Regions from separate parts of the Arthrobacter sp. FW306-06-A genome, predicted to be linked through region 1. Evidence: riboswitches for the same ligand, from Rfam matches in the RefSeq annotation. Region 1 holds a riboswitch; each other region holds the start of a gene.

Region 1 (10,178 bases):
TCTGCCCAGCTTATCCGCGGTGCCGCACTAAGCTGGTGCCATGACCTCTCCAGCCCCAGTGGTTCTCCTTTTCCTCGATCCCGCATTTCCTGACGGCAGGGCGGCCGATGCGTCCAAACCCCAGCTGCTGGTCACGGATCTTGGGGTTACCAGGGGCGACGGCGTCTTCGAAACCATGCTGGCGGTGGGCGGGTCAGTGCGGAAAATGCAGGCCCACCTGGACCGGATGGCAGGCTCCGCCGCGGCACTGGACCTGGACATCCCGGACCAGGAGGCGTGGCGCCGCGCCATTGCCGCTGCCGTGGCGCGGCACCGGTCAGAGAACCCACCCGCCGATCCTGCTGCCGATGAACTGGTGGTCAAGCTTGTGGTGACCCGCGGCGTGGAGGGTGCCCCCGCTCCTACAGCCTGGGTGCAGGCATCGCCCGCGGGGGCTACCGGCCGCCGGCAGCGTGAAACAGGTATTGACGTCATCCTCCTTGACCGCGGCTACGACAGTGACGTGGCCGAACGGGCGCCCTGGCTGCTTCTGGGCGCCAAGACGCTTTCCTACGCCGTCAATATGGCCGCGCTCCGCTACGCGCATAAGCAGGGAGCGGACGACGTCATCTTCCTGTCCTCCGACGGCCGCGTCCTGGAAGGCCCCACGTCCACGGTGCTGCTGGCGCATGTGGGAAAGTCCGACGACGGCACGCCGGTGAAGCGCCTCATCACACCCCAGCTGGACAGCGGCATCCTCCCGGGAACCTCCCAGGGCGCGCTTTTCGCTGCCGCCAAGGCGGCAGGCTGGGAGCTGGGTTACGGCCCCCTGGAGCCGCAGGACCTCCTGGACGCGGATGCGGTCTGGCTGATCTCGAGCGTCCGCCTTCTTGCCCCTGTGAACACGATCGACGGCAAGCAGATCGGCAGCCCGTCCGTCCAGAAGGAACTGACCGCCGAGTTGAGCGGACTTTTCGCCGGCATCCACTAGGCCCTGCAACAGGCGCTTAATCCCTTTTCCCGCACCCGCATCACCCGTAAGGTGTGGACCATGGACTCGCGAAACCTGCCGATCGAAAACCTGTCCTTCGACGACTGCTGGGAACTGCTTGAGAATGACACGGTGGGCAGGCTGGCCATCGTGGTGGACGGGCATCCGGAAATCTTCCCCGTGAACTACGTTGTGCACCTGCGCAGTATCGTCTTCCGCACCGCTCCGGGCTCAAAACTCTGGGGCGCCAGGATGGAGCGGCCGGCGGCGCTGGAAATTGACGGCTACGACCCCTCGACGGAACAGGCCTGGAGCGTAGTGGTTCGGGGCGACACGGAAATCATCGAGGACCAGGCCGTCCGGGATGCAGTGGACGGACTTGGCCTGGAGCCGTGGCAGCCCGGAGAGAAGGCCAACTATGTCAGGCTGAACGCCAAAGCGTTGACGGGCCGCAGGTTCCAGGTGAACCGGCCGGATGTCTGGAACACCCGGCTGCAGGACCGGCGCCGCGCTTCGTTCGAGTAGCGGCCGGCGGCGCCTTGTCAGGCGTGGGAAGTTGGGCCCTTTCCGGAAAGCTGTGCTTCCAGCCCGGAAAGCAGGATGGTGAGTCCTTGCTCAAGCTCCGCGCCGCCGTCGTATTCTGCAAGCGCCGGAGCCAGGGCACGCAGCCTGGGAAACTCCTTGGCGGGCAGGCGGTGGAGCCCCAGCCGCAGCAGCACCTCGTTTTCTTCCGGGTCAACGACGTATTCCTGCAGTTCGTTGAGGATGTGTCCGTAGAGAAAGCCGTAGTAGGCGCGGTAGACATGGAGTGCATCTGCCGGCTGGAACCCCGCGGCCACCAGCAGGGACAGGATCTGCTCGAGCGGCCGCAGCGTACCCAGGGGCCGCAGTCCCAGCGGCGTGGACAGGGGCCGCGTTACCAGCAGGGGCACTACGTTGGGATGCTGAAGCGCCAGCGTCCGCAGGTTGTGGGCGATTCTCCGCAGCTGGGCCTTCCAGTCCGGGTCCTCGGGATGGATTCTGAGCTGATTGAGCACCAGTTCCGAGACTCCGTCCAGCAGGGCTGCCCGGTTTTCCGCGTACCGGTAAAGGCTCATGGGGTCCCTGCCGAGCTCTTGCCCCAGCCGGCGCATGGTCAGGGCCTCCAGGCCTTCGGCGTCAACGAGTTCCAGGGCCTTGGTTAGCACAACGTCCCGGCTCAGCCGGGTTTTGGGCGAGCGAGGCCCGGAAGCTGCAGTGGAAGTCATGGATTGGTCCTCGCCCCGCCGGCGGTGGTCCCGGAGTTATTCAAGACGGTTGCCTCACTTGTAGTCTACGGGTAAAGTCTACAGTGTAGACAAGCGGTGAGAGCGCTGTTCGTCCCCTCAGTCTCAGCCGGGGATGGACTATATACCCCGATCACCCCCGTGCAGGGGATCGCGGTTTGCTGTTGTAGCCACACGGCAGCGCCGAGCACTTAGCGAAGGGAGCCGTCATGGCTAACTCGCAGTTCGATCTGTTCCTCCACGAAGCAACCTATTCCGATCATGTATCCGATTCCAGCCTGAACCGGGACCGCCTCTACGGGCTGTACACCAGCTGGTGCGTGATCAATCAGCAGCCGCTCGGCAGCGAATCCACTTTTTGGTCAGCCATGAAGCACAGGATCAACCCCGGGCACAACGGACTCCGCATGAAGGGTCCAGCTGCGGCCGACTACATCCTCACCAGCTATCCGGGGCTTGTCTAGCTTCCCCGGCCCGCCTTTGGGCACCCCTTGGGCGCACGAACACATGCTGTGGCACTCCGGTGCCACGGCATTTTTCATGCCCTGAAGCAGCCGCGGCCAAGGTTGAGGAGCGCGTCCCCACCTGGGCTAGGTAGGGATGATCCGGAAGAGGAACCTGGTGCGCACCATCACCCACAGCAGTCCCAGGACCACGGCATAGGCCGCGGTGTTGAGGAAGATACTCTGCTGCTGCAACGCCGGAATATTGGCTACGACGGCGATCAGCAGCACATGCATGATGAACACGTACAGCGTGGCCCGGCCCAGTGGAATCAGGAACCAGCCCAGCGCCCGCTGCACCGGCTTCCAATAAGCGCTGAGGAATGCGTAGGCCGCCACCACCAGGACCATGACATTAAGCAGGCGGCCGGGAGCCAGGTACGTGCGGCCGAAGAGGGCGTCATACATGGCGCGGTATACGCCGTCCGGCATGAGCGCCATGCGGACGTCGTAGTTGTTCGCCAGGTAGGGATTGCCCCAGGACAGGAAAGCCAGCGCGAACGCGGCCGCGGTGCAGGCAACCACCACCCACGTATGCCTCGACAGCCAGGCAACGACGGCACGGCGGTGATAGCCGGCAACCAGCCCCAGCACGAACAGCACCTGCCACACCAGCAGGGGGAAGGAGTCCTCGAACTGCGACGGCAGGACCCGGAACCTGGTCACGGCACCAACTGCATACACTGCAAGGGTCGCGGCCAGCATCCAGACGGCCTTTCCGCGGTTCAATGCGGCCAGGATCAGCGGGCTGACCAGCAAGAGCACCACGTAGAGGCCCATGACGTTGAATTGCCAGGGCCCAAACTGCAGCAGCACGATGGCCGGCAGCACCTGGGGCGGCACGGGGAACTGGAACAAGGACGACATGCCCGCATAGAGGTCGTAGGTCCGGCCGGCACCGTTGTGCCCGGCGCCGCCGGTTCCCTGGTCCACGAAGGTTGTGAGCGCCTCGGCGTGGAAGAACGGGAGCAGGGACAGCAGGAAGACCCCGATCAGCACGGCGAGCGCCGTCAGGTAGAGCTTGCCTGCGCGGCGTGACGTGAGGTCCACAACCCGGCCGAAGTCCTCCTTTGCCTTGGGCCCGTACACCATGCCCACCACCAGTCCGGAGAAGAGGACGAACAGCTCTGCGCCTGACACGAAGCCCACGGCCTCCTGCGTGAGCAACTGGAACAGCGAGGCCATGCCCAGGTGGTTGACCACCACGAAGACGATGGCCATTCCGCGCAGCAGGTCAACGCGCGAGTCCCTGGTGGAAGGATCCTGGTAGCTCCAGGCTGTGGCTGCATTGATCCTGCGCGGAACCTGCCACAGGGCCACCAGGAGGATGACCATGGCGGCGGCAACAGTCCAGGCAGCAGGCCCGGACAGGGTGTTGGCGCGGACATAAGTGCCGGTGGGTGCCTGATCGGTGACAGGGCCGGTCACCATCGGGGAGGCCTTCAGCCTGTCCCCCGCGGCCTTGGCAATGTCCGGGTTTCCGGTGAGCAGCCAGCTGATGCTCGCCACGCCGGTGTCCCTGGTGCTGGTGCGTTCGTCCCATACGACGGCGGCCGTGCGTGCGAACTCCGGAGAGGTGGCAGTTCCCACCACCTGGTCCCACCAGCCGGTTTTAATGCCGGCTTCGGGCGCGCCGCCGGTTGAAGGGCTGTAGAACGCCGCGGTCTGCAGGAGGAAAGGCTTCCTGCGCCCCTCCGAGTAGGTGGCGTAGAAGTTTTCGCTTCCCGAGGCTGTCAGCATCTCCTCAAGCTCACCGGCCCGCGGCAAAGTGTTGACGGCGGCCCCGCCGGCGGTGTCGTCGTGGTAGGCGGCCAGGCCCACCCAGTCCACGGCGTCGTCACCCGGGTAGTAGGGTGCGTAGGCGTTGTCGCCTCCGGTCCAGGCCCCGTCCCCGTTGGTGTCCAGGAGCGCGAACCCCTCACTTCCTGGCTGCGGCGCATTCCGGCTCCGGTCAAAGGGGTAGTCCTTGCCCAGGTAAGGCGCCCACACCATGGCGGCCCGGCCGCCGTCGTACTTCTTGAATGCCCTGGACACCTCCTGGAAAGCCTGGCGGTACTCGGCGGGCTGCTGGCCCCAACCCACCCAGCTTGTGTTCATGTCAGGGGCGAACCGGATCAGCAGCTGGCCCTTGAACCCGGATGTGAGAGTGTGCACCTGCTGCGCGAAGGCTTCAGCTTCTGCAGTGCCGAGCTGGTCCAGCGGCACCGAGGGCTTCACCGTGAGCAGGGCGTGGGCACCTTTGGCTGCGGCCTGCTGCAGGAAGCCGTCGATGTCGTTCCGTTCGGAATCACGGAACGGAAGGGTGATGTCGTGGCCAAAGACAGCAGGGGTGGCGCCCAGCCGGTCACTGAAGCCTGCAGCGGTATCCTCGCCCCACTCGAGCACCGCACCCAGCCACGGCTTGCCGCTGTCCGGTGCAGCCTGCGCCGCCTGCGCCGGACCTGCCGGCGCCAGCACGGCCAGGAAGGCGATGACGATGGCCGCTAGAAAGGCAGCCACAGAGCGCGGACGGTTTACGTGGCTGGTGGCGCGGTGATGCGATGTGATTGCGCGCATGCTGACAAGGACCCCCCGGTACTCATTGCTCTGCTGCCCGTTGCTTAGGCGACGGGGCGGTGCCCCGGTAAGAACTTTATCCGGCGGCCGGCCCTTGCGTGTCGCCTGGCCGTCCGGTGAATTACGGAACATGACGACGGCGGCGGTGCGGCTTGGGAGCGCAGGTGTTACGTTTTTGGGGAGTAATGAGTACCGGTGTGAAGCCCTGACTGGCCGGTCGGCAACCCTCCCTTTCGCGGCGGGGTGCCTCAGGTGAATACTCGGCATATCGACCGATTCGAGCTGCAAGCGTGAAAGAAGGAGATCCGTCGTGTCCGACGCACCCGCCCCTGAGGAAAGACTGTCCTACCGCCTGATTACCGGCGCGGACAACCGTGAGTTCTGCGAGCGGATCTCCGCTGCACTCGCAGACGGTTACGTGCTGCACGGCAGCCCCGCAGCAACCTTTAACGGCACCACCGTCATCGTGGCGCAGGCCATCGTCCTTCCGGCCGCGATCGCCTCGGCAGACGCCGCCGTTGCAACGGCCGTTGACGAGCTTGAGGGCGAGTTCGACGGCGAGTTTGACGGCGAGGGCCACGCATGAGCTACGCCGGAGACCTGACGCCGCAGGAAGCCTGGGCCAAGCTGGAGCAGGGCGCCGTCCTGGTGGACGTCCGTACCGAGGGCGAATGGGCCCACATCGGCATCCCGGACACCAAGGCCACGGACAACGACCCACTCTTCATCCAGTGGACCTTCCCCGGCGGCATCCCCAACCCCGACTTCATTAAGGATCTGACGGACCAGGCGCCGGAGGACCCGGGCACGGAACTGGTGTTCCTGTGCCGCTCCGGCAAGCGCTCCGTCGCCGCGGCCACCGCCGCCACCCAGGCGGGTTTCACCGCCTACAGCGTCCTCGAGGGCTTCGAGGGCGATCCCGACCGCTTCGGCGAACGGACCGTCAATGGCTGGAAAAACCGCGGCCTGCCCACCAACCTCGGAAAGAACTAAGTGAGCTTCAACCACGACGCCCCCGGCTGGAACCCCGACACCCAGGCCGTCCGCGGCGGGCTGGACCGCAGCAACTTCCAGGAAACGTCGGAGGCCATCTTCCTCAACTCCGGCTTCGTCTACGAATCCGCAGCCGCTGCTGAACGCGCCTTCACCGGCGAAGACGAGCGCTTTGTCTACTCCCGCTACGGCAACCCGTCCGTGGCCACGTTCCAGGAACGGCTCCGGCTGCTCGAAGGCACCGAAGCATGTTTTGCGACGGCGTCGGGCATGTCCGCGGTATTCACCGCCCTGGGTGCCCTGCTGGCAGCCGGCGACCGCGTGGTGGCCGCCCGCTCGCTGTTCGGTTCCTGCTTCGTGGTCCTAAACGAGATCCTGCCCCGGTGGGGCGTGGAGACGGTGTTCGTCGACGGCCCTGACCTGGATCAGTGGCGCGAGGCGCTCTCCAAACCCACCACGGCTGTCTTCTTCGAGTCCCCGTCCAACCCGATGCAGGAAATCGTGGACATCGCCGCGGTCAGCGACCTGGCGCACGCGGCCGGGGCCACCGTGGTGGCGGACAACGTCTTTGCCACTCCCCTGCTGCAGCGCTGCGGTGACCTGGGCGCGGACGTCATCGTCTACTCCGGCACCAAGCACATCGATGGCCAGGGCCGGGTGATGGGCGGTGCCATCCTGGGCACCAAGGAGTTCATTGACGGCCCCGTAAAGCAGCTGATGCGCCACACCGGCCCCGCCCTGTCCCCGTTCAACGCCTGGGTCCTGACCAAGGGCCTGGAAACCATGGGGCTGCGCGTCAACCACTCCTCCGCCACGGCCTTCCGGCTTGCCGAGTGGCTGGAGGAGCAGCCGGCCGTGAGCTGGGTGAAGTATCCGCTGCTGAAATCGCACCCGCAGTACGGGCTGGCGGCGAAGCAGATGAGCGCAGGCGGCACCGTCCTGACCCTGGAGCTTGCCCCGTCGGGCGGACGCTCCGGCAAGGAAGCCGCCTTCGCCCTGCTGGACGGGCTGCGGATCATCGACATCTCCAACAACCTGGGCGATTCCAAGTCGCTGATCACGCATCCCGCCACCACCACGCACCGCGCCATGGGCCCGGAAGGACGAGCGGCCATTGGTCTGAGCGACGGCGTGGTCCGCCTCTCCGTGGGACTGGAGGATGCGGAGGACCTCATCCGCGACCTGGAGCAGGCGCTGAAGCAGATCTAGGTATTCGACGCGCTTCGGTGTTCCCGCGGCGCATATTCCCCGGCGCGGCCCGAATGTGGGCCGCGGGAAGGAAACACCGCGTCGAAGAGGAAACTGCGCATCGCGGACCCGCGCGCCGCGGCGGGTCAGGCCTGGCGGACCCGCAGCAGTTCCGGTGTGTCCTCCACGTCTCCGAGATCCAGCGCTCCGCGCATGGTCACCTGCACGGCCTGGCGCACCACGGCGCCAAACCCCATGTCCTCAGGCGGCGGACCGGCAAGGGCCTTGTCCCGGGCGCGGCGTTGTTCGGCGGCCCCTGTTCCGCGGGCGATGATCTCCTCCACACCCTGCCGGGCCAAAGCCAGCTCGCCCTGCTCCTGCAGGACGGGGGCCAGGTAATCCACCAGCGCACGGGCCACATCCGCAGCGGGGGCCGGACGGAAGTTGCCAAAATCCAGGAGCTCGCCGCTGAGCCCCTCGCTGCTGGCCTGCCAGGAGGCCATTCGCAAAAGAACTGTGGGAACGGGTGTGGGATCAACGTCATCCCGCCACTCCCTGCTGGCAGATTCCACCAGCGCCCGGACCAGCACGGCAATAAGGGCTGCGTCCTCGGCCCGCAGGCATACATCCGCCACCCTCACCTCAACGGTGGGGTGGTTGCGGGACAGGCGGGCATCAAAGTACAGCATCCCCTCGTCCAACATGACCCCGGTATCCAGCAGCCGCGTCACCACCCTCCGGTAGGCGGGGTAGGTGCCGTAGATGCCTGCCGGCCCTGCCGTCGGCCACCGGTTCCAGGCCTGGGTCCGGTAGCTTTCGAACCCGGTAGGCACCCCGTTCCAGAAGGGTGAATTGGCGCTCAGCGCCGTCAGGACCGCCAGCTTGTCCCGGATGCGGTCCAGGACCGCCACGCCTTCCTCCGGCGATTCGATGTAGGTGTGGACGTGGAAGCCGCAGGTCAGCTGCTCCTGTGCAGTGAGGCCGAAGCGTTCCAGCATCCTGGCGTAGCGCGGATCCGGGGTGGTATGGCTGGGGGATGCCACCGGCGAGGTGGCAAGGGCCGCCACCCTGGCACCGTGTTTCCGGGCCGCCTGGTCCGCCAGGGCACGGCCGGCGCGGATCTGTTCCAGGAGGCTGCCGTGATCCACGCATGGCCGGGTCTGGGTCTCGATCTGCTCAAGCTTCAGCTCGGCACTCAGGCCCATCTCGTCGTCGTAATCGCCGTGGTTCCCGGCGTGATGCGTGTCCGGTTCCACGGGAAGATCGTCCGCCGCAACGCGGTGGCCGGCAAGGAGGGCGTCAGCCAGCGCAAGCGGTTCCCCGGACTCCGGATCAACGATCAGGAGTTCTTCCTCTACGCCGAACGTACGCATACGAACATTTTGCGGCAGTGCAGGGATATTGGAACTGTCACACGCGGTTCATGACGAACCGTGAATGCCTAGTCCTGGAAGTACTCCACCTTGGCACCGATGGTGTTCAAACGCTCCGCCAGGTCTTCGTATCCGCGCTCGATCACGTAGATGTTCCGCAGTTCGGACACGCCGCGTGCTGCCAGCATCGCCAGCAGCAGGCAGGCCGCCGGGCGGAGTGCTGGCGGGCAGCCAACCTCGGCGGCACGCCACTTGGTGGGCCCGTTGACGTAGATCCGGTGCGGGTCCAGGAGTTGTACCTGGGCGCCGAGCCGGTTCAGCTCGGTGAGGTAGATCGCCCGGTTTTCGTAGACCCAGTCGTGGATCATGGTCTGGCCATGGGCGTTCGCGGCGATGACGGCGAAGAACGGCAGGTTGTCGATGTTCAGCCCGGGGAAGGGCATGGGGTGGATCTTGTCCTCGGGGGCGCGCAGCTCGGAGGGTTTGGTGGTGACGTCCATCAGGCGGGTTCGGCCGTTGCGGGCCATGTACTCGCCCGAAATCTCAAGCTTCTGGCCCATTTGGCCCAGGGTGGCCAGCTCGATTTCCATGAACTCGATGGGAACGCGGCGCACCGTGACCTCGGAGTTGGTGACGATGCCGGCCGTGATGAGGCTCATGGCTTCGATGGGGTCTTCGGAGGGGAAGTATTCGATCTCTGCGTCGATCTCGGGCTGGCCGGTGATCTTCAGGGTGGTGGTGCCCACGCCCTCAATGGTGACGCCCAGCATCTGCAGGTAGAAGCAGAGGTCCTGGACCATGTAGTTGGGGCTGGCATTGCGGATCACGGTTGTTCCCGGCCGGTGCGCCGCCGCCATGATCGCATTCTCGGTGACGGTGTCGCCGCGCTCGGTGAGGACAAAGGAGCGGTCGCGGGTGTCGGCAGGAGGTGCCTGGACGGTGTAGAAACCGGCCGTGGCTTCCACCGAGAGGCCGAACTCGCGCAGTGCCTGCATGTGGGGCTCCACTGTGCGGGTGCCAAGGTCGCAGCCGCCGGCGTAGGGCAGCCGGTACTCCCGCGATTCATCCAGCATGGGGCCGAGCAGCATGATGACGCTGCGGGTCCTGCGTGCCGCGTCCACGTCCATCGCTTCGAGGTCCAGGACGGCGGGACGGCGGAGGCGCAGGTCCGTGTCGTTAAGCCAGGTGCATTCCACGCCGATGCTGGTGAGCACCTCGACAATGCGGTTAACTTCCTCGATGCGGGCCAGCCGGCGGAGCACGGTGGTGCCGCGGTTGATCAGGCTGGCGCAGAGCAGGGCGACGCCGGCGTTCTTGCTGCTGTTCACGT
Region 2 (10,178 bases), 1.2 Mb from region 1:
GGCGCTGGCCACGGCGGGAGCCAGCCTGGACCGCGCAAACCCGTCGGTATCCCTGCCCCGCGCGGTGAGGATTACGTCGGCTTCGGGTGCCATTCTTCAGCCCCTGATTTTCTATCCCCTCTGGATCGGGATGCTCCTGCCCCTCATGGCGACGGGCGATCAAATCGACTCCCTCTACTCAATCTTCATCCTGGACCTTTGCTTCATCATGCCCGGGTTCCTGATCCTGTCCTTCCTGGCATACCGGAACCACCGGACAGGGTTGCTGCTCCTGCCGGCCCTGCAGGTCCTGGGCTTCACGCTCATCTTCTCCCTGGCGGTGGGCGAACTGGTCAAGCCCCTGTTCGGGGCAGCACCGGACGGGGCCGCACTCCTGCAGGCGCTTGCACTCTCGGCGCTGTTCCTGGTGCTGGCAACCGTGCACCTGGCCAAACTCCGGACCGTATGGACACCGGGGAAACGCCTTCCGGGCCGCAAGCCCGGCGAAACGCATCCCGCCGAAAGCCAACACACACAAACGCCACCCGCCTCAACGCAGCCACCGCATGGCCAGCCATCCCAAACCGGCAGGCGGCCGCAAAGCCGGCCCTCACATTAAGGAATTAGCCCATGAAAGCCCTCGTCTACGGCGGACCCGGCGAAAAGTCCTGGACCGACGTCCCGGATCCCCGCATCCAGCAACCCGGCGATGCCATCGTTAGAGTCGATACCACCACCATCTGCGGTACCGACCTGCACATCCTCAAAGGTGACGTACCCGCCGTGCAGAAGGGCCGGATCCTGGGCCACGAGGGAGTGGGGACCGTCGTGGAAACCGGCCCCTCCGTGACGGGCCTGAAAGCCAACGATCGCGTCATCATCTCGTGCATCAAGTCCTGCGGCCACTGCATCAACTGCAGGACAGGCCTGTACTCGCACTGCCTGGGAGCAGAAGGCCAGCAAGGCACCGGATGGATCTTTGGCCACCTGATCGACGGTACCCAGGCCGAGTACGTCCGCGTGCCCTACGCCGAGAACTCGCTGCACCTGTTGCCTCCCGGCGTCAGCGACGAACAAGCAGTCATGCTCTCGGACATCCTTCCCACCGGATTCGAAATAGGTGTCCAGTACGGCCGGGTCAAGCCCGGGGACAGCGTGGCTGTGGTGGGTGCAGGGCCGGTGGGCCTGGCGGCGATCACCACGGCAGGACTGTATGGCGCCGCCACCGTGGTGGCCATTGACCTGGACGCCAACCGCCTCCACAAAGCAAAGGAGTTCGGGGCGACGGACACGGTCCTCTCCGGCAGCGCTGATTGGAAGGAACAGGTCCTTGCCCTCACAGGCGGCTACGGCGTCGACGTGGCCATCGAAGCGGTGGGCGTGCCCGCAACGTTCGCTATGTGCACCGAGATTGTCCGGCCGGGCGGTTCGGTGGCCAACGTGGGCGTGCACGGAAAACCGGTGGAACTGCACCTCGAAGATCTTTGGATCCAGAACATCAACATCAGCATGGGCCTGGTGAATACCAACACCACGCCCATGCTGCTCAAGCTGGTATCACAGGGAAAGATCCGTGCGGAAAAGTTCGCCACCCATCATTTTGGCTTCGATCAGTTCCTCGATGCCTACGACACCTTCTCCCGCGCTGCCGAAACCAAAGCGCTCAAAGTGGTCCTCAAGCCCTGAAGCGTCCAGCTAAACGGGAGAATCCGGTCCAAAGCGGGCCGTACCGAAAGCCAGTTCCTACAACCAGTCGGCGGAAAAATCCACTGGAGGCCACCACCGCGTCCGTGACCTTACCGCGAACGTGCGCCCGGTGAGGTCCGTGGGCGTGAGGGCCACCAGGTGGTCCTTGATACCGGGCTGCCACGGTTCCCGGTCGGCGTCACCGTCCGGCAGGGACATCCGGGTTTCGTCGAAGGGTTCCGGCCTGCCCTTCGCCACCACGCTCCAGACTTCCGTGGCATACGGATTGAGCCCGTCCACCTCGAAGGCGGCAACTGCACCGCTGAGCAGCGCGCGGAGCTTCGTGCCCGGCGCGGTGCGGAAGACCAGCGTTTCCCCAGTCACGGAGAAATTCACGGGAAAGATCTCCGGAACGTCACCGTTGATGACCGCCAGCCTGCCGATGTAGGACGACCGAAGATACTTCCAGCACTCATCGGCGGGCAGGATTTCGGTTTGAGATCCTGCAGGGGAATCAGTCATGGTACCGATCCTAGGGCCTGGACAGCAGCCGCGCACGGGTGGCGGTTTCACCCAAGGCGTAGCGAAGCCGGGACTGGAGATGCCCCGGCCGTCGTTTTCTTCTATAAGGCCCCAACAGGGCAAACCACCGCCACAAGCGTATAGAACGGAACATGGCGGATCAGGGCGGAAACGCAGGCAGGAGGTGCGCCGTGGAGCAGGCGCCGGAACCCCAGCAACCGGAGGACGACGACGTTCTGGATGCCTATTCCCGGACCGTCATGCGGGTAGCGGCTGCGGTGACCCCGCATGTGGCGGCGATCGAGATGACTGCCCAGCGCCGTAATGGCCGGGTCAGGGTGGGAGCGGGCTCGGCCGTACTTTTCACGGAGGACGGCTACCTGCTCACGAATTCGCACGTCGTGGCCGGTACCCGGCAGGGCTACGCTGTCTTTGGCGACGGCACCAGGATGGAACTCGAGCTGGTGGGCGCAGACCCCCTGTCCGATCTCGCGGTGGTCCACGGTTCCCGGCCCAAGGTCCGGCCCGCCGTGTTTGGCGCGGCGGAGACCCTGCGTGTGGGGCAGCTTGTGGTGGCGGTGGGGAACCCCCTGGGTCTGGCAGGTTCCGTGACCGCAGGGGTGGTCAGCGGCCTGGGCCGTGCCATACCTGTCTGGTCAGGCGGTAACCGGCGTGTCATCGAGGACGTCATCCAGACGGACGCGGCCCTGAACCCCGGAAACTCCGGCGGTGCGCTCGCGGACACCCATGCCAGGATCGTGGGCATCAACACCGCGGTGGCGGGCGCCGGCCTGGGACTGGCCATCCCCATCAACGCCACCACCCGCAGGATCATTTCCGCGCTGCTGGCGGACGGGCGGGTGCGCCGCGCCTACCTTGGCCTTGTCAGCACTCCCATCCAGCTCACACCCAGTGCGGTGATCCGGACCGGGCTGCGCGAAGGACTTCGTGTCGTGGAGGTGCTGCCCGGTTCGCCCGCGGACAAGGCGGGCCTGTCCGCAGGGGACATCATCATCACGGCGGGTGGACGCGCCGTGAACAACGCCGAGAGCCTGCAGCGGCTCCTGTTTGCGGACGCCATCGGCCAGCCGCTCGACGTGGCAGTGCTGCGCGACGGCGCCGAACTGCACATCACCGCTGTTCCGGAGGAAATGACGGGAAACGGCACGGCTTAAGGTTCGACGGCGGTCAGGCACCCTGGGCAGGCAACGCCCGGTGACCTACGGACGAACCGGGGGCGCTTCCACGTCCGCGATGCCCACGAAACGGGTCCCCACGCCGTCGTACTCGCTGCGGACGTGGCCGGCGCGGACAGGCGGAACCTCCGCTGGGGCGTGGTGTCCGCACACCACGTACGTAAAGTCGGGCCACCACTTCTTGGGCCGCGCCGCTTCCTCATAGCCACAGACGGCGCATTCCAAGTGCACCCAGACGGGCCGCTTTCCCGTCCGGTTGGCGCGCGACTGCACCAGCCAGGGCGGGGGATTGTCCAGGATGGCACGGAGCTCGGCCTCCGTCATCCACTTGGGCAGGCCATGGCGCTGTGCCATTTCAAGGGGAACATCAAGGGTTATTGCCGCGTCGCGTCTGCTGATCATCACCTTCAACCATACGGGAGGCGGCCAAATCGCCTCGCCGGGCCTGGCCGGGCCGGGCCGGGCTGGAGCCGGGCTCCGGAACTCAGCCGACCAGGGCGATGCCCGCGGCCGCAGCAGCAAAGCCCAACGCAAGGTTGACCGCCACGTTCAGCACCGCCGAGCCGAACCGTGCTTCGCTGAGCAGGCGGATGGTGGCCGTGGTCCAGGAACTGAAAGTGGTGAGCCCTCCGGCCAAGCCGGTGGCCAGACCCAGCTGCCATTCGGTGCCCAGTCCCAGTCCGGTGGTCAGGCCGTGGGAGAGCCCGATGACGAAGCACCCCACCACATTGACCAGCAGGGTGGCCCAGGGCCAGTGCAGGGCTCCGCGGCCGTCCGCGCGGACGCTTCGGATGCTGCTGTGGTGCGCAAACCAGCTGTCCACCCCGAACCGCAGGAGGGCGCCGGCCACGCCAAATACCCCCACCAGGGCCGCAGCGATCATGGCCGGCCATCCCGGCTGCACGATAGGAACCTGCCGGTCCGCCACCCGGCGCCGGCGGCCGCCAGGCCGAGGACCAGGGACAGGCCCAGATAGGTGATCCATACCGGGTGGGCGGAGGCGCGCGCCAGCTGGTCCGAGGCGTAGATGACTGCCGAGAAGGTGGTGAAGGAGCCCAGCAGGCCGGGTCCCACCGCTGCCCGCAGCCAGAATGCCGTGTGCGGGCGGGCCATCCAGACTGTGGTCAGGGCCGCCAGGACGAAACTGCCGCTGATGTTGATGGCCAGCGTGGCCCAGGGGAGGGAGCCGGGTGCGTCCGGGAATGCCAGCCCCAGCCCGTACCGCAGTTCGCTGCCGATCAGCCCGCCGGCGGCCACGGCCAGCCACGCCGAGCCGTTGGGCATCGCCACGTCAGGATCCGCCCAGGACGCAGCCAGGGTGCGGGGTGTCGCTGGAGACCCACAGCGCTGAGGCGATTTCATCGGCCAGGTCGTAGTCCCGGGGCGTGCCCGAACTGCCGATCCGCACCACCATGGGGCCGCCAAACGGGCGCCGTCCCACCACCTCCACCTCGGCATCGAGGTCAATGTCCTGGGCGGCGAGGTACCGCAGCAGCTCTGGGTTGTCATCGCTGATCCGGGTGATCCGGCCGCTGTGGCCTTCGTCCAGTTCGGCGAGCAGGTGGGCGCGCGGCATCAGTACCTGGCCGTCGGCGGTGGGGATGGGGTCGCCGTGCGGGTCCCGCTTAGGGTCCCCGAGCTTCGCCGCGACGCGTTCAATGAACGTGTCCGAGACCGCGTGCTCCAGCTGTTCAGCTTCATCGTGGACCTCGTCCCAGCTGTAGCCAAGGCGCTGGACAAGGTAGGTCTCGATCAGCCGGTGGCGGCGGACCATGGCCAGGGCCAGCCGCAGGCCGGCCTCGGTGAGGGTGACGGCGCTGTACGGCTTATGGTCCACCAGGCCCTGGTCCTTGAGCTTGCGGACCATCTCCGAAACCGAGGAATTGGCCACGCCCAGCCGCTGTGCCAGCTGCGAGGACGTGATGGGCTTGTCCTGCCATTCCGTGAACGAATAGATGACCTTGACGTAGTCCTCGATCGAGGAGGAGGGCGCGCTGGTCTTCACAGGTTCAAGCCTACCGGTTGGGCCGCGGCGGCAGAGTCCGCTGCACTGGTCATGCCTTGACCGCGCGCCAGGCGAGCGTGAGGTAGGGAAGGTGGATCTGCTGGTCCGGGGCGTAGGCAAGGTGCTCGTGCAGGTACCAGTCCAGGTTGGCCAAGACCTTGGCCCTCGTTGCCTCGTTGGCGCGCAGGTAGTAGCTGCGTGACTTGGTGAGCTCCATCAGGTCCGTGGTCGTCACAGTGTCCTGCCAGTGGCTGACGTGTCCCTCGAGACCTTGGAATTCAGGCCCCACGACGGGTTTGTGGCCAGGCCGGTACACGTCACCTGCGTGCATGATCCGGGAAAGGCGGTGTACCCAGGGCACGGAGGTGTCCAGCTGGTTCCATACCAGGCCCAGGGTTCCATGCGGGCGCAGCACCCGGGCGAGTTCGGTACTTGCGGCCAGCGGGTCGCACCAGTGCCACGCCTGGGCAACGGTTACGACGTCGAAGCTGGCGGTGGGAAGGCCGGTCACCTCGGCGGAGCCCACCACAGCTGCGGCGCCCGGGCAGTGGGTCTTCAGCTGGGCGAGCATGTCCGCGGAGGGGTCGACGGCGGTGACGTCCAGGCCCAGGTCCAGCAGCAAGGAGGTGAACTTTCCGGTACCCGCGCCGACGTCCAGTGCCTCATGGGCGCTGGTGGGCACCAGCCAGCGGACCGAGTCTTCCGGATATCCGGGGCGGACGCGGTGGTAGTGCCCGCCGCCGTCCTGGAAGCTCTGGCCAAGCTCCCGGCGCCGCCCGTGATCGAGCCTGGGGCCACCCCGAACCAAGCGTGGCCTCCTTCGTGTGCTGCCGATGTGGACGTCTCTCGAATGTACCGCACGGACGGTCACCGGCTGGTGCCCCAAGGGGCACCCTCTTTGCTGCAGCTGCTCAGTCGTCGATGCAGGGGGCCGCGCCGGCCGTTCCCGGCGTGTTGGGCGCCCAGTGCGGGTAGGTGCGGAAGTCGTTGGCGGGGACCCAGCGCCCGGCGTCCACCACGTAGTCCCACCCCAGCCCGTTGCTGCGCAGCGCACGGATACCGGCGAGGAGGCGTTCGGCATCCTCCAGCCGTGAGCCGACGCCAAAACTTGCGCGGAGCGAACCGGACGGCAGGCCAAGGCGCTTCAGCAGGGGATGGGCGCAGAAGCGTCCATCGCGCAGGCCCACGCCGTGCTCGGCGGCGAGATAGGCGGCCACCAGCCCCGCGTCGTAGCCCTCCACGGAGAAGTTAACCACGCCGATGGTGTCCGTTTCCGGGTTGCTGTCCTTGAAGATCTGGTGCACGGTAACGCCGTCGATGTCCTGCAGGCCCTCCACCAGGAAGGAGCGGATCGCGGCTTTGTGGGCGTGCCACCGGTCCTGGTCGAGCTCAGCAATGACCTGGGTGGCGCGGGCCAGCGTGGCGGCTCCGAGGACGTTCGGCGAGCCCCCCTCATGGCGGGCCGGGCCGCTGGCCCAGCTGACGCCGTCGAGCCTTGCTTCCTTGACCGCGCCGCCGCCGGCAAGGTGCGGGACGCCCGCGTCCAGCCAGTCAGGCCGTCCCACCAGGACGCCGGCGCCGAACGGTGCGTAAAGCTTGTGGCCGGAAAACGCGATGTAGTCGATGTCATCCGTGCTGATGTCCACCCGGCGGTGCGGTGCCAGCTGGGCCGCATCCACCACGATCCGTGCGCCGTGCTGGTGGGCCAGCGCGGCCAGGGCGCGGATGGGAAGGATCTCGCCGGTGACGTTTGAAGCGCCGGTGACGGCCAGCAGGCTGACCCCGCCCTGCTCCAGCTCCGCGCGGACGGCGTCGAGGGTGCCGGTGATCGTCTCCGCGGCCACGATGCTGCGGTGCGGCACGCCCTGCCACGGCAGCAGGTTCGCGTGGTGTTCGATGTCCAGGTAGAGGACATCGCCGTCAGGGCGGCCATGGGTGACCGGGAGGCAACCTGCCAGGAGGTTCAGCGAGTCGGTGGTGTTGCGGGTGAAAATGACCGAGTCGTCCGGGCGTCCGCCGACGAAATCGCGGACGATGGTGCGCGCGTTCTCGTAGACAGAGGTGCTGATCTGGGAGGCGTATCCTGCCCCCCGGTGGACGCTGGCGTAGTAGGGCAGGATTTCGTTCAGGTAGGCGGACACCACGGAGAGTGCAGGGGCCGAGGCGCCGTAATCCAGGTTTGCGTACCGCACGTGGCCGCCGGTGATCAGCGGCGCCTGGATCTCGGCTCCGGTGACTGCCGCGAGGGGCCGGCCGGCAACGGCATGCCGTTCAGCAACTGCCGCTTCGGTGCTGACGGGCTGGGGGGAGACGGTGGCAGTTGTCACAGAGACCTCACTTGAATACAGGACTCCGGCATAGTGGAATCCGCGCTTGCCGCATCCGCTCCGGACCGGCCTGGTCGTCACCCGGGGCACCCCACCGCGAATGGAGGGTTGCCGGCCAGCAAACCGGGGTTTAGCGCTGGCACTCGTGACCTGGATAAAAGCGTAGGACATGCGGCTGACAGGACTGAACCCGCAGCGATTGTTAAGCGGTTTGTTACGCGATTCGAATAAACGGCGGCGGACACCCCCATCGGGAGGTGTCCGCCGCTGCTTTATTCGTTTTTTCGGGGAAAAGCCAACCGTTACAGCAAATCGTCCAAATAAGGGTTCAGGCGGTGCAATACCTCTGAGTGCAGGATCGAGTTGGTGGCCAGCGCGTTCCCGCCGAAGGGGCCGTCCTCGCCTTCCAGCGACGTGAAACGGCCGCCGGCCTCCACGACGATCGGCACAAGGGCGGCCATGTCGTAGAGGTTCAGTTCCGGTTCGCAGGCGATGTCCACGGAGCCCTCCGCCACCATGCAGTACGACCAGAAATCGCCAAAGGCACGGGTCCGCCACACGTCCTCGGTGAGGCCCAGGAACTCGTCAAGGTTTCCCCGTTCCTTCCAGCCCGTGAGGCTGGAGTAAGAGAGGGAGGCGTCCGATAGTGTCGAGACGTTGGAGACGCGGAGCCGGGTGGCAGCTGCCAGGGACCTGCCCATGTATGCGCCCATACCCTTCGCCGCCCACCAGCGCTTGCCCAGGGCCGGGGCGCTGACCACGCCCACCACCGGCTCGCCCTCGTCGACGAGGGCGATAAGGGTAGCCCAGACCGGAACGCCGCGGACGAAGTTCTTGGTCCCGTCAATGGGGTCGATGATCCAGCGCCGCGACCCGTGTCCCGTGCTGCCGAACTCCTCGCCCAGGACCGCGTCCCGGGGGCGGGAACGCGAGAGCTGGCCGCGGATGGCTTCTTCGGCGGCCTTGTCCGCATCGGTGACCGGCGTCAGGTCCGGCTTGGTCTCGACGTGGAGGTCCAGGGCCTTGAAGCGGCTCATGGTCTGGTCATCCACGGAGTCGGCCAGGACATGTGCCAGGCGCAGGTCATCGTTGTAGCTCGAAGCGGGTTGGATCATGGTTCCAAACTACAGTCTGCGCACGCTTCTGCCGGGGAGAACGCGTCAGTTGACGCTGCCGAGCTCCTTGGTTTCCTGTGCTTCCAACCTTGGATCCGTGCCGAGCAGCCGCCGCAGCGACGCCAACCGGGCGGGACCGGTGGGACCTGCGTGTCCGCCCGCCACCCAGTCGTCGAGGCCGCAGTTCACTGCAATTGCCGTGTGCTTGCAGCCCCGTTCGCAGTTCTCGATGCCGGGGGAGAGGTCGGGGAAGGAGCGCAGGATCCGGTCGGGGTCCACGTGGGCGAGGCCGAAGGACCGGATGCCCGGAGTATCAATGATCCAGCTGCCGGCCGGAGCGTCCGCGAGGCGCAGCGCCAGGGCAGAGGACGACGTGTGCCGGCCCCGTCCCGTCACGGCGTTCACTCCGCCGGTGGCCCGCTCGGCCCCAGTAAGCGCGTTCACCATGGTGGACTTGCCCACGCCTGAGTGCCCGAGCATGACGGTGACCTTGCCGCCCAGGTGGGCGCGGAGGGCTGCCACCGCGGTGCTGTCCAGCCGGGCCGAGAGGCCGTCGTCGGAGCGCGCGTCGATCCCGGAGGCCTGGGCGTCAGCGGTTCGGCTGATGATCACCGGGAAATCCAGGTGGGTGTAGTTGGACAGCAGTTCCGCTGGATCCTTGACGTCGGCCTTGGTGACCAGCAGGATCGGCTCGATACCGGCGTCGTACGCAGCCACCAAGGCACGGTCGATGAATCCGGTCCGCGGCTCCGGATTGGCGGCCGCCACCACGATCACCAGCTGGTCCGCGTTGGCCACCACGGCACGTTCGATTGGATCCGTGTCGTCGGCGCTGCGCCGCAGGAGCGTTTTGCGGTCCTGGATCTTCACCAGGCGCGCCAGCGTGTCCGGTGCCCCGGAGACGTCCCCCACGAGCGAGACGAAGTCGCCGGCAACCACCGGCGAGCGGCGAAGTTCGCGGGCGCGTGCCGCAATGACCACGCGTTCGTTGTTCGAGTCCTCACCCACGACTGCGGTGTACCGCCCCCGGTCCACCGTGATGATCCGTCCGGTGACCGCATCGTCGTGGCTGGGACGGTCCTTGGTGCGGGGCCTGGAGCCCTTCTTGTTGGGCCTGATACGGACGTCGGACTCGTCCCAGGAGTCAGTGCGCCGTGCCACCGCTGGGCTCCTCCGGTCCGGATGCCGCAGCGGCGTCCTGGGCCAGCATGCCTGTCCACAGCTGGGGGAAATCGGGCATGGTTTTGGCGGTGGTGGCGATGTCCTCCACCTGTACGCCCTCCACTGCCAGGCCCAGGATGGCGCCTGCGGTGGCCATTCGATGGTCCGCGTAGCTGCGGACGACGCC
Region 3 (10,178 bases), 2.1 Mb from region 1:
AGATTTGGATGTCCAACGCTTGGTCCTTCGAAACCCGCCAGATCCACGCCGGCCAGGAAGTGGACAGTGCAACGGGAGCCCGTGCCCTGCCCATCTACCAAACCACGTCCTTTGTTTTCCCAACGGCCGAGAGCGCAGCCAACCGCTTTGCACTCTCCGAACTGGCGCCCATCTACACCCGCATCGGCAACCCGACGCAGGACGCCGTCGAACAGCGGATTGCCAGCCTTGAAGGCGGCCTGGCCGCGCTGCTGCTGAGTTCCGGCCAGGCCGCCGAAACGTTCGCGGTCCTGAACATTGCGGAGGCCGGCGACCACATCGTAGCCAGCCCCAGCCTCTACGGCGGCACCTACAACCTTTTCGCCCACACCCTGAAAAAATTCGGCATCTCCGTCACGTTCGTGGACGACCCCGACAACCTGGACCAGTGGCGCAACGCCGTCCGGCCCAACACCAAGCTTTTCTTCGGTGAAGTGGTCTCCAACCCGCGCCAGGACGTCCTGGACATCGAGGGCATCTCCGAAGTCGCCCACCAGGCCGGCGTGCCCCTCATCGTGGACAACACCCTCTCGACGCCGTACCTGATCCGGCCGCTGGAGTGGGGAGCGGACATCGTGATCCACTCGGCCACCAAGTACCTGGGCGGCCACGGCACAGCCATCGCCGGCGTGATCGTCGATTCCGGCAAGTTCGATTTCAGCAAGGACCCGGAACGGTTCCCCGGCTTCAACACCCCGGATCCCACGTACAACGGATTGGTCTACGCCCGCGACCTGGGAGCCGATGGAGCGCTCGGTGCCAATCTCTCCTACATCCTCAAGGCGCGGGTCCAGCTCCTGCGGGACCTGGGCTCGGCGGTTTCGCCGTTCAACGCCTTCCTGATTTCCCAGGGCCTGGAGACATTGAGCCTGCGGGTGGAGCGCCATGTTGCAAACGCGGCGGAGGTTGCGCGGTGGCTTGAAGCAAGGGACGACGTCGAATCGGTCGCCTACGCCGGGCTGCCGTCCAGCCCCTGGTACGAGCGTGGCCGCAAGTATGGGCCCAAGGGGACGGGCGCCGTCGTCGCCTTCAACCTGGCCGGCGGAGCGGAGGCGGGCAAACGCTTCGTCGACGCTTTGGAATTGCACTCCCATGTGGCCAACATCGGCGACGTGCGCTCCCTGGTCATCCACCCGGCGTCGACCACCCACAGCCAGCTCTCGCCGGAGCAGCAGGTGGTGGCCGGGGTGCACCCGGGACTTGTCAGGCTTTCCGTGGGCCTGGAACACATCGACGACATCCTCGCCGACCTTGAAGCAGGCTTCAGGGCTGCGAAGGACGCCTAGAAGCCTAAAGTACGACGCCGGGGCGCCACTTAGGCGGCAGGGCAGGGCAGGCAGCAAGTCGGGAAGTCACAACCAGTCACACTCTTGGCTTGGACCGGGTGGTGTTTCGTACACTCGATCCAGGTCATGAGTGCCAGCGACAGCCCCGGCTTGCTGGCCGGCAACCCTCCTTCCGCGGTGGGGTGCCCCGGGTGAGGACCTGGCCTGCCGGTCAATTGACGGCGGGCAAGCGCGTAGAAGAGGTCTTGCCATGACGGTTTCCGTCGCCCCAACCACCATCCCCGAACACGGAATCGTCCGCTACGCCTCCATTGGGGAACTGGAGCTCGAGGCCGGGGGATACCTGCCCGACGTTACGCTGGCCTACGAAACCTGGGGCACCCTCAACGCAGACGCCAGCAACGCCATCCTGATCGAGCACGCGCTCACGGGCAGCACTCACGTAACCCGCGGAGACACCGACGAGGAAGGCTGGTGGGAGCAGCTGGCCGGGCCCGGTGCCCCCGTGGACACGGACCGTTTCTTCGTGGTGTCCATCAACATTGTGGGCGGCTGCTACGGCTCCACCGGCCCCTCATCGCCCGCCCCCGACGGATCGCCCTGGGGTTCCCGCTTCCCCCTGGTCACGCTGCGGGACAGCACCGTGGCGGAGGCCCGGCTGGCGGACCAGTTGGGGATCAAGAGCTGGTTCGCGGTTCTTGGCGGCTCCATGGGCGGCGCCCGGGCGCTGGAATGGGCAGTGACCTACCCGGAAAGGGTGCAGCGCTGTGCCGTCATCGCCGTGGGGGCTGCGAGCACGGCAGAACAAATCGCCTTTGCCCAGGCCCAGACCCTGGCCATTCGGCAGGATCCAAACTTCAACGGCGGCGACTACTACGGCGGTCCCTGTCCTGAAGAGGGCCTGGCCCTTGCCCGGCGCATCGCCCACATCACCTACCGGTCCGCCGCCGAACTGGAAGGCCGCTTCGGCCGGGCGGCCCAGGCATCCGAGTCGCCCCTTCAGGGGGAAGTACTGGCAGCCCGTGGCCGCTACCAGGTGGAAAGCTACCTGGACCACCAGGGCAACAAGCTCGTGAAGCGCTTTGACGCCAACAGCTACATCGCCCTGACCGAAGCGTTGATGAGCCACGACGTCTGCCGCGGACGGGGAACCCTGGCCGAAACCCTGGCCGGTGCTACTGCACGCTTCTTCGTGGCCGCCGTCGACTCCGACCGACTCTACTTCCCGTCCCAGTCCCGGGAACTGGCGCAGGCGCTGCCCGGCGAGGTGGACGTCCACGTCATCCAGGCACCCATCGGCCACGACGGGTTCCTCACCGAGATAGGCCAACTGGGGGCGCAGCTGCGGGGCAGCTTCCTGGTCTAGGCACTCCTGGACCAGGCAGTTTTGGTCCACACGTTCCTGGTCAAAGCCTCCGAGGTTCAGCCAGCTCCAAGGAAACCTCCAGCAGTGTGCATTCCTGCAGATGCCTTCTGCACTAATGGTCGTTGAGGTTGCACCGGCAAGCAGACCATACTCATCGAAGCCGGTTTTCGTGGTGTACATCACATCCGGCTGCCATCGACTGTCCCCGTGGTGTCGACGACGACGCCGAAGGAGTTCGCATTGAGTACGGAACGCTCCGCCGCAAGGCGCACCGAGGAAACCGACGTCAAGGCATCAGGCCTGAAGAAAGTGGTGACGGCCTCCATGGCCGGCACCGTCGTGGAGTGGTACGAGTTCTTCCTCTACGCATCCGCAGCCACCCTGGTGTTCGGGAAAGCCTTCTTCCCCAACGCCGGGACAGAACTGGATGGCATCATCGCCGCCTTCCTCACCTACGCCGTCGGTTTCGTGGCCCGTCCCATCGGCGGCATCGTGTTCGGCCACTTCGGCGATAAGTTCGGCCGCAAGCAACTGCTGCAGCTCAGCATCATCCTGGTGGGCGTCTCCACCTTCCTCATGGGCTGCCTGCCCACGTTCGGGCAGATCGGCTACTGGGCTCCCGCGCTGCTGGTCATCCTCCGGTTTGCCCAAGGATTCGCCGTCGGCGGGGAATGGGGCGGCGCCGTCCTCCTCGTGGCGGAACACAGCCCCAGTAAGTCCCGCGGGTTCTGGGCCAGCTGGCCGCAGTCCGCGGTGCCCCTGGGCAACCTCCTCGCCACGGCCGTGCTGTTCATCCTGTCCTCCACCCTGACCCAGGAAGCCTTCCTCGGGTGGGGCTGGCGTGTTGCCTTCTGGCTGTCCGCGGTGATCGTGCTGATCGGCTACTACATCCGGACCAAGGTCAACGACGCCCCCATCTTCCTTGAAGCGCGTAAGGAAGTGGACGCCGGCCACAAGGGCTACGGCGTGGCCGAGGTCTTCCGCCGCTACCCGCGCGGCGTCTTCACCGCCATGGGCCTGCGCTTTGCGGAGAACATCCTGTACTACCTGGTGGTGACGTTCTCCATCACCTACCTGAAGACCGTGGTCCAGGCCGACACCACGCGCATCCTCCTGCTGCTGCTCCTGGCCCACGCCCTGCACTTTGCCGTGGTGCCCATGGTCGGCAAGCTCTCGGACCGGTTCGGCCGCAAGCCCGTCTACATGGCCGGCGCCATTATGGGCGCCACCTGGGGCTTCTTCGCGTTCCCCATGATGGACACGAAGAACGACTTCATTATCCTGGCGGCCATCATGATCGGCCTGGTGTTCCACGCCTTCATGTACGCTGGGCAGCCTGCCATCATGGCGGAGATGTTCCCCACCCGGATGCGTTACTCGGGCGTCTCCCTGGGCTACCAGGTGACGTCGATCGTGGCCGGCTCCCTGGCCCCGATCATCGCCGCCTCGCTTTTGGGCACCTACAAGTCCTCGGTCCCCGTGGCCGTCTACCTGCTCATCGCCTGCGCCATTACCGCCGTCGCGGTCTTCTTCCTGAAGGAAACCCGCGGCGTCTCGCTGCATGACGTGGACGCAGCCGACGCCAAGGGCACCGCCGACCTGCTGGCCGCCAGCAAGAAGTAGGGCCCCATGAAAGCCGCCGTCCTGTACGCCACCGTCCCCGCCACTGGAAACGCCTCTGGTAAAAGCAGCTTCGCCGACGCCCGGCCACTGGTCGTGGAGGAACTCGAGCAGCCGGAGCCCCGCACCGGTGAGCTTGGTGTTGCCATCACCTATTCGAGCCTCTGCCATTCGGACCTCTCGGTGGTGGACGGCTCACGGGTCCGGCCACTCCCCATGGCCCTGGGCCACGAGGCGGTGGGGCGCGTGGTGTCCGTGGGCCAGGGCGTAGGAGACATCTCCGTGGGCGACCACGTGGTGCTGGTGTTCGTGCCCAGCTGTGGCCACTGCCGGGCCTGCCTGGCCGGCCGGCCCGCGCTTTGCCACCGGGCAGCGGAGGTCAACGGCTCAGGAGACCTGCTGCACGGGCCTGCCCTGTTGCGGACGCCGGAAGGGAAGCGCATCAACCATCACCTGGGCGTCTCGGCGTTTGCGGACTACGCAGTGGTTGCGCGGGAATCAGTGGTGGTGATTGACGACGACGTCCCGGACACGGTCGCCGCGATGTTTGGTTGCGCCGTGCTCACCGGAATGGGCGCGGTGTTCAACACCGCCGAGGTCAGTCCCGGCCAGTCCGTGGCAGTTTTCGGCCTGGGGGCGGTGGGGCTCTCCGCGGTCATGGCGGCACGCCTGGCCGGAGCTGCCAGCGTGATTGCCATTGATCCGAACCAGGGCAAACACCAGCTGGCCCGTGACGCCGGTGCCACCGCGGTGGGTACGCCGGACGACGCGGGGCGCCTCATTCAGGAAGCGTCCGGCGACGGAGTGGATGTTGCCGTCGAGGCGGTGGGCTCGGCAGGCGTGATCGCGTCCTGCCTGGAACGGGTGACCCGGGGCGGGGCAGTGGTCTCGGTGGGCCTTCCACACCCGTCCGCCGAGTTGACCGTTCCGGCCCTCCAGTTCGCCGGCGCCGGCAAGCGCCTGCTGGGCTCCTATATGGGTGATGCCGTTCCCGCCCGCGACATCCCGAGGTACCTGGGGTACTGGCGGGAGGGCAAGCTGCCGGTTGAGCTGCTGCACACCGACACGCGGCCACTGAGCGAGATCAACGAGGGGCTTGATGCACTCGCCGCCGGGAAGGTGGTGCGGCGGCTCTTCCAGGCCTGACCCGTCGTTTGCCCCTACGGCTGGGCCAGCCTCAGCCTGCCAGCAGTCCGGCCCGCTCCTTCAGCTCCTCCTTGAGGGCCGCGATCACCGCCTGCACCCGGGCCGACCGAAGCGACTCCGGGCGGGCCACGGCCCAGATAGGGAGCTGGCGTTCGAAATCCGCAGGCAGGACTGGAACGAAATCTTCCCGGTCCGCCACCATGAAGTTGGGCAGCAGCCCGATGCCGGCGCCCTGCCGAACGGCCTCCACCTGTGCGAATACGCTGGTGGCCTGGAAGCTTGTCCGGGGCATCGGCAGCTGCGATGACCAGCGGGGGCCCAGTTCCGCCACCTGGAGCGCAGACTCGACGTACGAGACAAACGCGTGCTGCCCCACGTCGTCGAGCGTTTCCGGGAGGCCGTGCCGCCCTGCATAGTCGGCGCTGGCGTAGAGGCGCAGGTAGTAGTTGCTCAGGAAAATGGTCTGTGCGGTGCTGACGTCGGCCCGGCCCACCACGATCTCCAGGTCTACCCCTGACCGGTTCTGGCTGACTTTCCGGGTGGCGCTGAGCATTTCGATGTTCAGTTGCGGGTTCTGCTGCTGGAGCCGCACCAGCGATGGAGTGACGAACACCGCTCCCACTGCGTCGGTGGTGGCCACGCGGACCAGGCCCGCAAGGGCGCTATTGTCCTGGCTGATCAGGCCCGACAGGGAGCCGAGTGTACTCTCGATCGCCTCCGCCGCGTCCACCGCGGCAGCACCGAGCTGCGTCAGTTCCCAGCCGTGTGGGCTGCGCTCCAGCGTGCGGCCGCCCAGCTGCTTGTCCAGCGCGAGGATCCGGCGCGAAATCGTGGTGTGGGTGGTCCCCAGGCTCTCGGCCACGGCATTGAAACGGCCCAGGCGTGCAACCGTCAAAAGGATAAGCAGGTCGTCGGGGCTCGGCAGCCGTCTGGCGTCCACGTTGGACCTTCCGTTGATGTGCATCAATGCACAGAGTGTCTGTGATTTTTCCCCTTGATTGCACCCTAACACGGTGTGATGGGTGACACAGGCATGCCGGCAGAAGCGCCGGAATGAAAGCAAAGGAGCTTACGCATGGCAGTTATCGGTTGGGTTGGCCTGGGCAACATGGGCGGCCACATGTCGGTGAACCTGGTGAAGGCGGGGCATGACGTCCGCGGCTTTGACCTCAACCCCGCAGCCCTGGATGCGGCTGCAGCGGGCGGCGTCAAGCGGGCCGGCAGCATCGCCGAAGCCGTGGATGGCGCGGACGCCGTGTTCACCATGCTCCCCAAGGGCGAGCACGCCCGCGCGGTGTATCTCGGCGCGGACGGGGTGCTGGCGCACGCGGATACGCGCACGCTGCTCATCGACTCCTCCACCATCGACATCGCCTCTGCCCAGGAACTGCACGACGCCGCTGCTGCCGCCGGTTTCCGGTTCGTGGACGCGCCGGTGTCCGGCGGAATGAGCGGGGCCGAGGCTGGAACCCTGACGTTCATGGTGGGCGGGGAAGAAGGCGCCGTCAAGGACGCTGCCGGCTACATCGGCCCCATGTCCGGCAACATCATCCCCACGGGCGGCCCCACCACGGGGCAGGCAGCCAAGATCTGCAACAACCTGATGCTTTTCATCAACCTTGCCTCCACCGCTGAGGGCGCGGTGCTCGCAGACCGGCTGGGCCTGGACAAGCAGGTCTTTTGGGACATCGCCTCGGTTTCCTCGGGAGACTCATGGGCGCTCCGGACCTGGTACCCCGTGCCCGGTGTGGTTCCCACAGCGGCCTCCAACAACGACTTCGCACCTACCTTCACCACCGAGCTCGCGAACAAGGACATCGGCCTGGCGATCAGCGCCGCCGAAGACACCGGCACACCCCTGGAGATCGGCAAGCACGTCCAGCAGTTGTTCCAGCGGCTCATCGACGCCGGGGACGCGGGCAAGGACTGCTCCATGATCATCAAGCTCGTGGACGGCTCGCTCGAGGCCGCTGACCGGGCGCCGTCCAACTAACCACGCCGTCCAACCAACCACCCGGCAAGCACCGCAGGAAAAGAGACTCTTTTGGAAACCATCCCGCACTACATCAACGGCGCCCGCGTCACCGATGCCGACCGCTTCGGTCCGGTCTTCAACCCCGCCACCGGCCAACAGGAAAAGCAGGTGGCACTTGCCTCCACGGCCCGGACAGAGGAAGCCATCGCGGCAGCCCGCGCCGCGCTGCCTGCATGGCGGGCAACCAGCCTTGCCAAGCGCACCACCATCTTCTTCAAGGTCCGCGAAATCCTGAACCAGCGCAAATCCGAACTCGCCGCGATCCTGACCAGCGAGCACGGCAAGGTCCTCTCCGACGCGGAAGGGGAAATCGCCCGCGGCCTGGAGAACATCGATTTCGCCACCGGCCTGTCGCACATGCTGAAAGGCGAGCGGTCGGAGCAGGTCTCCAGCGGCATCGACGTCCATTCCATCCGCCAGCCGGTGGGGGTCGTGGCCTGCATCACCCCGTTCAACTTTCCGGCCATGGTGCCGCTGTGGATGATCGGCAGCGCCCTGGCCTGCGGCAACACCGTCCTGCTGAAGCCGAGCGAAAAGGACCCGTCGGCTGCAGTCTTCATCGCCGAAGCGTTCGCCGAAGCAGGGTTGCCGGCCGGCGTCCTGAACGTGGTCCAGGGGGACAAGGAAGCCGTGGACGTCCTGCTGGAGCACCCTGACGTTAAGGCCGTGAGTTTCGTCGGGTCCACCCCGGTGGCCCAGTCCATCTACAAGCGGGCAGCTGAGCACGGCAAGCGGGTGCAGGCCCTGGGCGGTGCAAAGAACCACATGGTGGTGCTTCCCGACGCCGACCTGGACATGGCTGCCGATGCAGCGGTTTCCGCCGCGTACGGTTCCGCCGGCGAGCGCTGCATGGCTGTCAGCGTCCTGGTGGCCGTGGGGAACATCGCTGACGACCTGGTGAAGGCGATCTCAAGCCGCATGGCGGACCTCAAGATTGGTGACGGCACCGATCCGGCCTCGCAGATGGGTCCCTTGATCACCGCGGAGCACCGGGAGCGCGTGGCCTCGTACGTTGCGGGAGCGGAAGGTGAAGGCGCAACCGTGGTGGTGGATGGGCGCTCGCAGCAGTTCGACTCCGGCGGGTTCTTCATCGGCGTCAGCCTGGTGGACCACGTCAAGCCCGGCATGAGGGTGTACGACGACGAAATCTTCGGCCCCGTCCTGTCCGTGGTCCGCGTGGATACCTACAACGACGCAGTCCGGCTGGTCAACGAGAACCAGTTCGGCAACGGCACTGCCATCTTCACCCGCGACGGCGGCGCAGCGAGGCAGTTCGAGTTCGACGCCGAAGCGGGCATGGTGGGCGTTAACGTGCCCATCCCGGTTCCGGTGGGCACCTTCTCGTTCGGCGGCTGGAAGAACTCCCTGTTCGGCGACACCCACATGTACGGGCCGGACAGCATCCGCTTCTACACCCGGGGCAAAGTGGTGACCACGCGTTGGCCCGACCCATCAACCTCGGTGATCGACCTGGGCTTCCCCCAGGTGGACTAGTTCGGTGGATTGAACCAGCGGATTACGCCGCATTAGACAAATAAAGAGTAGGTCGGGGACCGGAAACCGGTCCCCGACCTGCCTGCTTACCAGAGTCAGCCGTTCATGATGTCGCCGCGGCGCTTCATGTACTCCTCCATGGACAGTTCGCCGTTGCTGTATTGCTGGTCCAGTTCGGCGAGCTTGCGTGCGCGGAACCCCTGCGGTGCCGAGGGCGGTGGGGGAGTGGCAGGCCCGGAGGGCTGCCCGGGGCCTGGCCGGCCAAGCTGGGGCTGCTGGTACCCCGGCTGCTGGAGCGGCGGTTCCTGCCCGAATTCCTGTGGCGCACCACCGAACCGGGGGTCCGGCATGGGCGCCTGTCCGTGCTGGTACGGCGGCAGTTGCTGCCCGCCATAGGGCTGCGGCGGCTGGCCTGGCTGGCGGAAGCCGCCGGAAAAGTAGTCCTGCTGGGTGTAGCCGTCGCGGGGCTGGCGGTTCTGCGGCCCGGCCGAACCGGGGAACTGGCCATAACCCGGGTACTGGTCCGAACCGGGGAACTGGTTCGGACCCGGAAACTGCCCGGGCCCCGAAAACGGACCGGGCAAGCCCTGGTCCCGGTCCCGCCGCGCCATGGAGCGCCGGTACGCCCGCATGGCCATGGGGACCACGAAGGACAGGATGATGATCCAGAAAAACAAGCTGCTCACGGTGCCGCGCCTCTCGTGTGGTGTCCTTCCAGCGTAACCCCGGCAGCGTTACCGGCGGCTGGGTTCGGAGGTACCCAACGGGCCTTCGCCGGATCCCAACGGAACGCCCGGGCCGAAGACGGGACCCGGCGTCGGCCGTTTTGCCGTGAGGCCGTCCCCGGACGACTGGTGGCGCAACCGGCGCAGCACCCATGGCACGAAGTATTCCCGCGCCCACACGAGGTCCCCGCTCCTTGCCTCGCGCCAGGTGCGCGGCGGCAGCGGCTTGGGCTGCAGCGGTTCCAGGGAGTGCTCCACGTTGAGCGCATCCAGCACCATGGCCGCAATGGTGTGGTGTCCCAGCGGGGAGAAGTGCAGACGGTCCTGGTCCCACATCTGCGGGTCGCCCAGCTGCCGCAGCGACCACATGTCAGCGATGACGGCATCATGGCGCGCGGCAACCGTGCGCAGGTTCTCGTTGTAGATGGCCACCTTGCTGCGGATCCGGCTGAGCACCGAGGAGCCCG

The links. Region 1 has a riboswitch for S-adenosylmethionine ahead of LFT49_RS19185 (DUF1737 domain-containing protein). Riboswitches for the same ligand answer to the same signal wherever they lie in the genome.
Region 2: it holds a riboswitch for S-adenosylmethionine, as region 1 does, so the genes downstream of both, LFT49_RS13585 (aminotransferase class V-fold PLP-dependent enzyme) here and LFT49_RS19185 (DUF1737 domain-containing protein) in region 1, are expected to answer to the same signal.
Region 3: it holds a riboswitch for S-adenosylmethionine, as region 1 does, so the genes downstream of both, metX (homoserine O-acetyltransferase MetX) here and LFT49_RS19185 (DUF1737 domain-containing protein) in region 1, are expected to answer to the same signal.

The regions. Positions count from the first base shown of each region.
Region 1 covers NZ_CP084552.1:4,086,036-4,096,213, forward strand. Annotated here, with positions in the region: gene LFT49_RS19160 (aminodeoxychorismate lyase) at 41-970, shown strand; gene LFT49_RS19165 (pyridoxamine 5'-phosphate oxidase family protein) at 1,031-1,495, shown strand; gene LFT49_RS19170 (TetR/AcrR family transcriptional regulator C-terminal domain-containing protein) at 1,513-2,217, opposite strand; gene LFT49_RS19175 (hypothetical protein) at 2,445-2,699, shown strand; gene opgC (OpgC domain-containing protein) at 2,826-5,294, opposite strand; SAM riboswitch class IV at 5,476-5,591, shown strand; gene LFT49_RS19185 (DUF1737 domain-containing protein) at 5,605-5,880, shown strand; gene LFT49_RS19190 (rhodanese-like domain-containing protein) at 5,877-6,287, shown strand; gene LFT49_RS19195 (O-succinylhomoserine sulfhydrylase) at 6,288-7,496, shown strand; gene LFT49_RS19200 (glutamate--cysteine ligase 2) at 7,622-8,848, opposite strand; gene LFT49_RS19205 (UDP-N-acetylglucosamine 1-carboxyvinyltransferase) at 8,917-10,178, opposite strand, start outside.
Region 2 covers NZ_CP084552.1:2,907,935-2,918,112, reverse strand. Annotated here, with positions in the region: gene LFT49_RS13630 (hypothetical protein) at 1-598, shown strand, start outside; gene LFT49_RS13625 (zinc-dependent alcohol dehydrogenase family protein) at 610-1,665, shown strand; gene LFT49_RS13620 (pyridoxamine 5'-phosphate oxidase family protein) at 1,723-2,187, opposite strand; gene LFT49_RS13615 (S1C family serine protease) at 2,379-3,362, shown strand; gene LFT49_RS13610 (hypothetical protein) at 3,408-3,785, opposite strand; gene LFT49_RS13605 (fluoride efflux transporter FluC) at 3,868-4,266, opposite strand; gene LFT49_RS13600 (fluoride efflux transporter FluC) at 4,263-4,667, opposite strand; gene LFT49_RS13595 (metal-dependent transcriptional regulator) at 4,675-5,388, opposite strand; gene LFT49_RS13590 (class I SAM-dependent methyltransferase) at 5,438-6,196, opposite strand; gene LFT49_RS13585 (aminotransferase class V-fold PLP-dependent enzyme) at 6,300-7,715, opposite strand; SAM riboswitch class IV at 7,753-7,866, opposite strand; gene hisN (histidinol-phosphatase) at 8,018-8,830, opposite strand; gene rsgA (ribosome small subunit-dependent GTPase A) at 8,876-9,991, opposite strand; gene aroA (3-phosphoshikimate 1-carboxyvinyltransferase) at 9,975-10,178, opposite strand, start outside.
Region 3 covers NZ_CP084552.1:1,622,278-1,632,455, forward strand. Annotated here, with positions in the region: gene LFT49_RS07390 (bifunctional o-acetylhomoserine/o-acetylserine sulfhydrylase) at 9-1,325, shown strand; SAM riboswitch class IV at 1,448-1,563, shown strand; gene metX (homoserine O-acetyltransferase MetX) at 1,576-2,691, shown strand; gene LFT49_RS07400 (MFS transporter) at 2,932-4,314, shown strand; gene LFT49_RS07405 (zinc-dependent alcohol dehydrogenase family protein) at 4,321-5,457, shown strand; gene LFT49_RS07410 (LysR family transcriptional regulator) at 5,489-6,421, opposite strand; gene mmsB (3-hydroxyisobutyrate dehydrogenase) at 6,533-7,450, shown strand; gene LFT49_RS07420 (CoA-acylating methylmalonate-semialdehyde dehydrogenase) at 7,502-8,986, shown strand; gene LFT49_RS07425 (hypothetical protein) at 9,082-9,672, opposite strand; gene LFT49_RS07430 (SGNH/GDSL hydrolase family protein) at 9,721-10,178, opposite strand, start outside.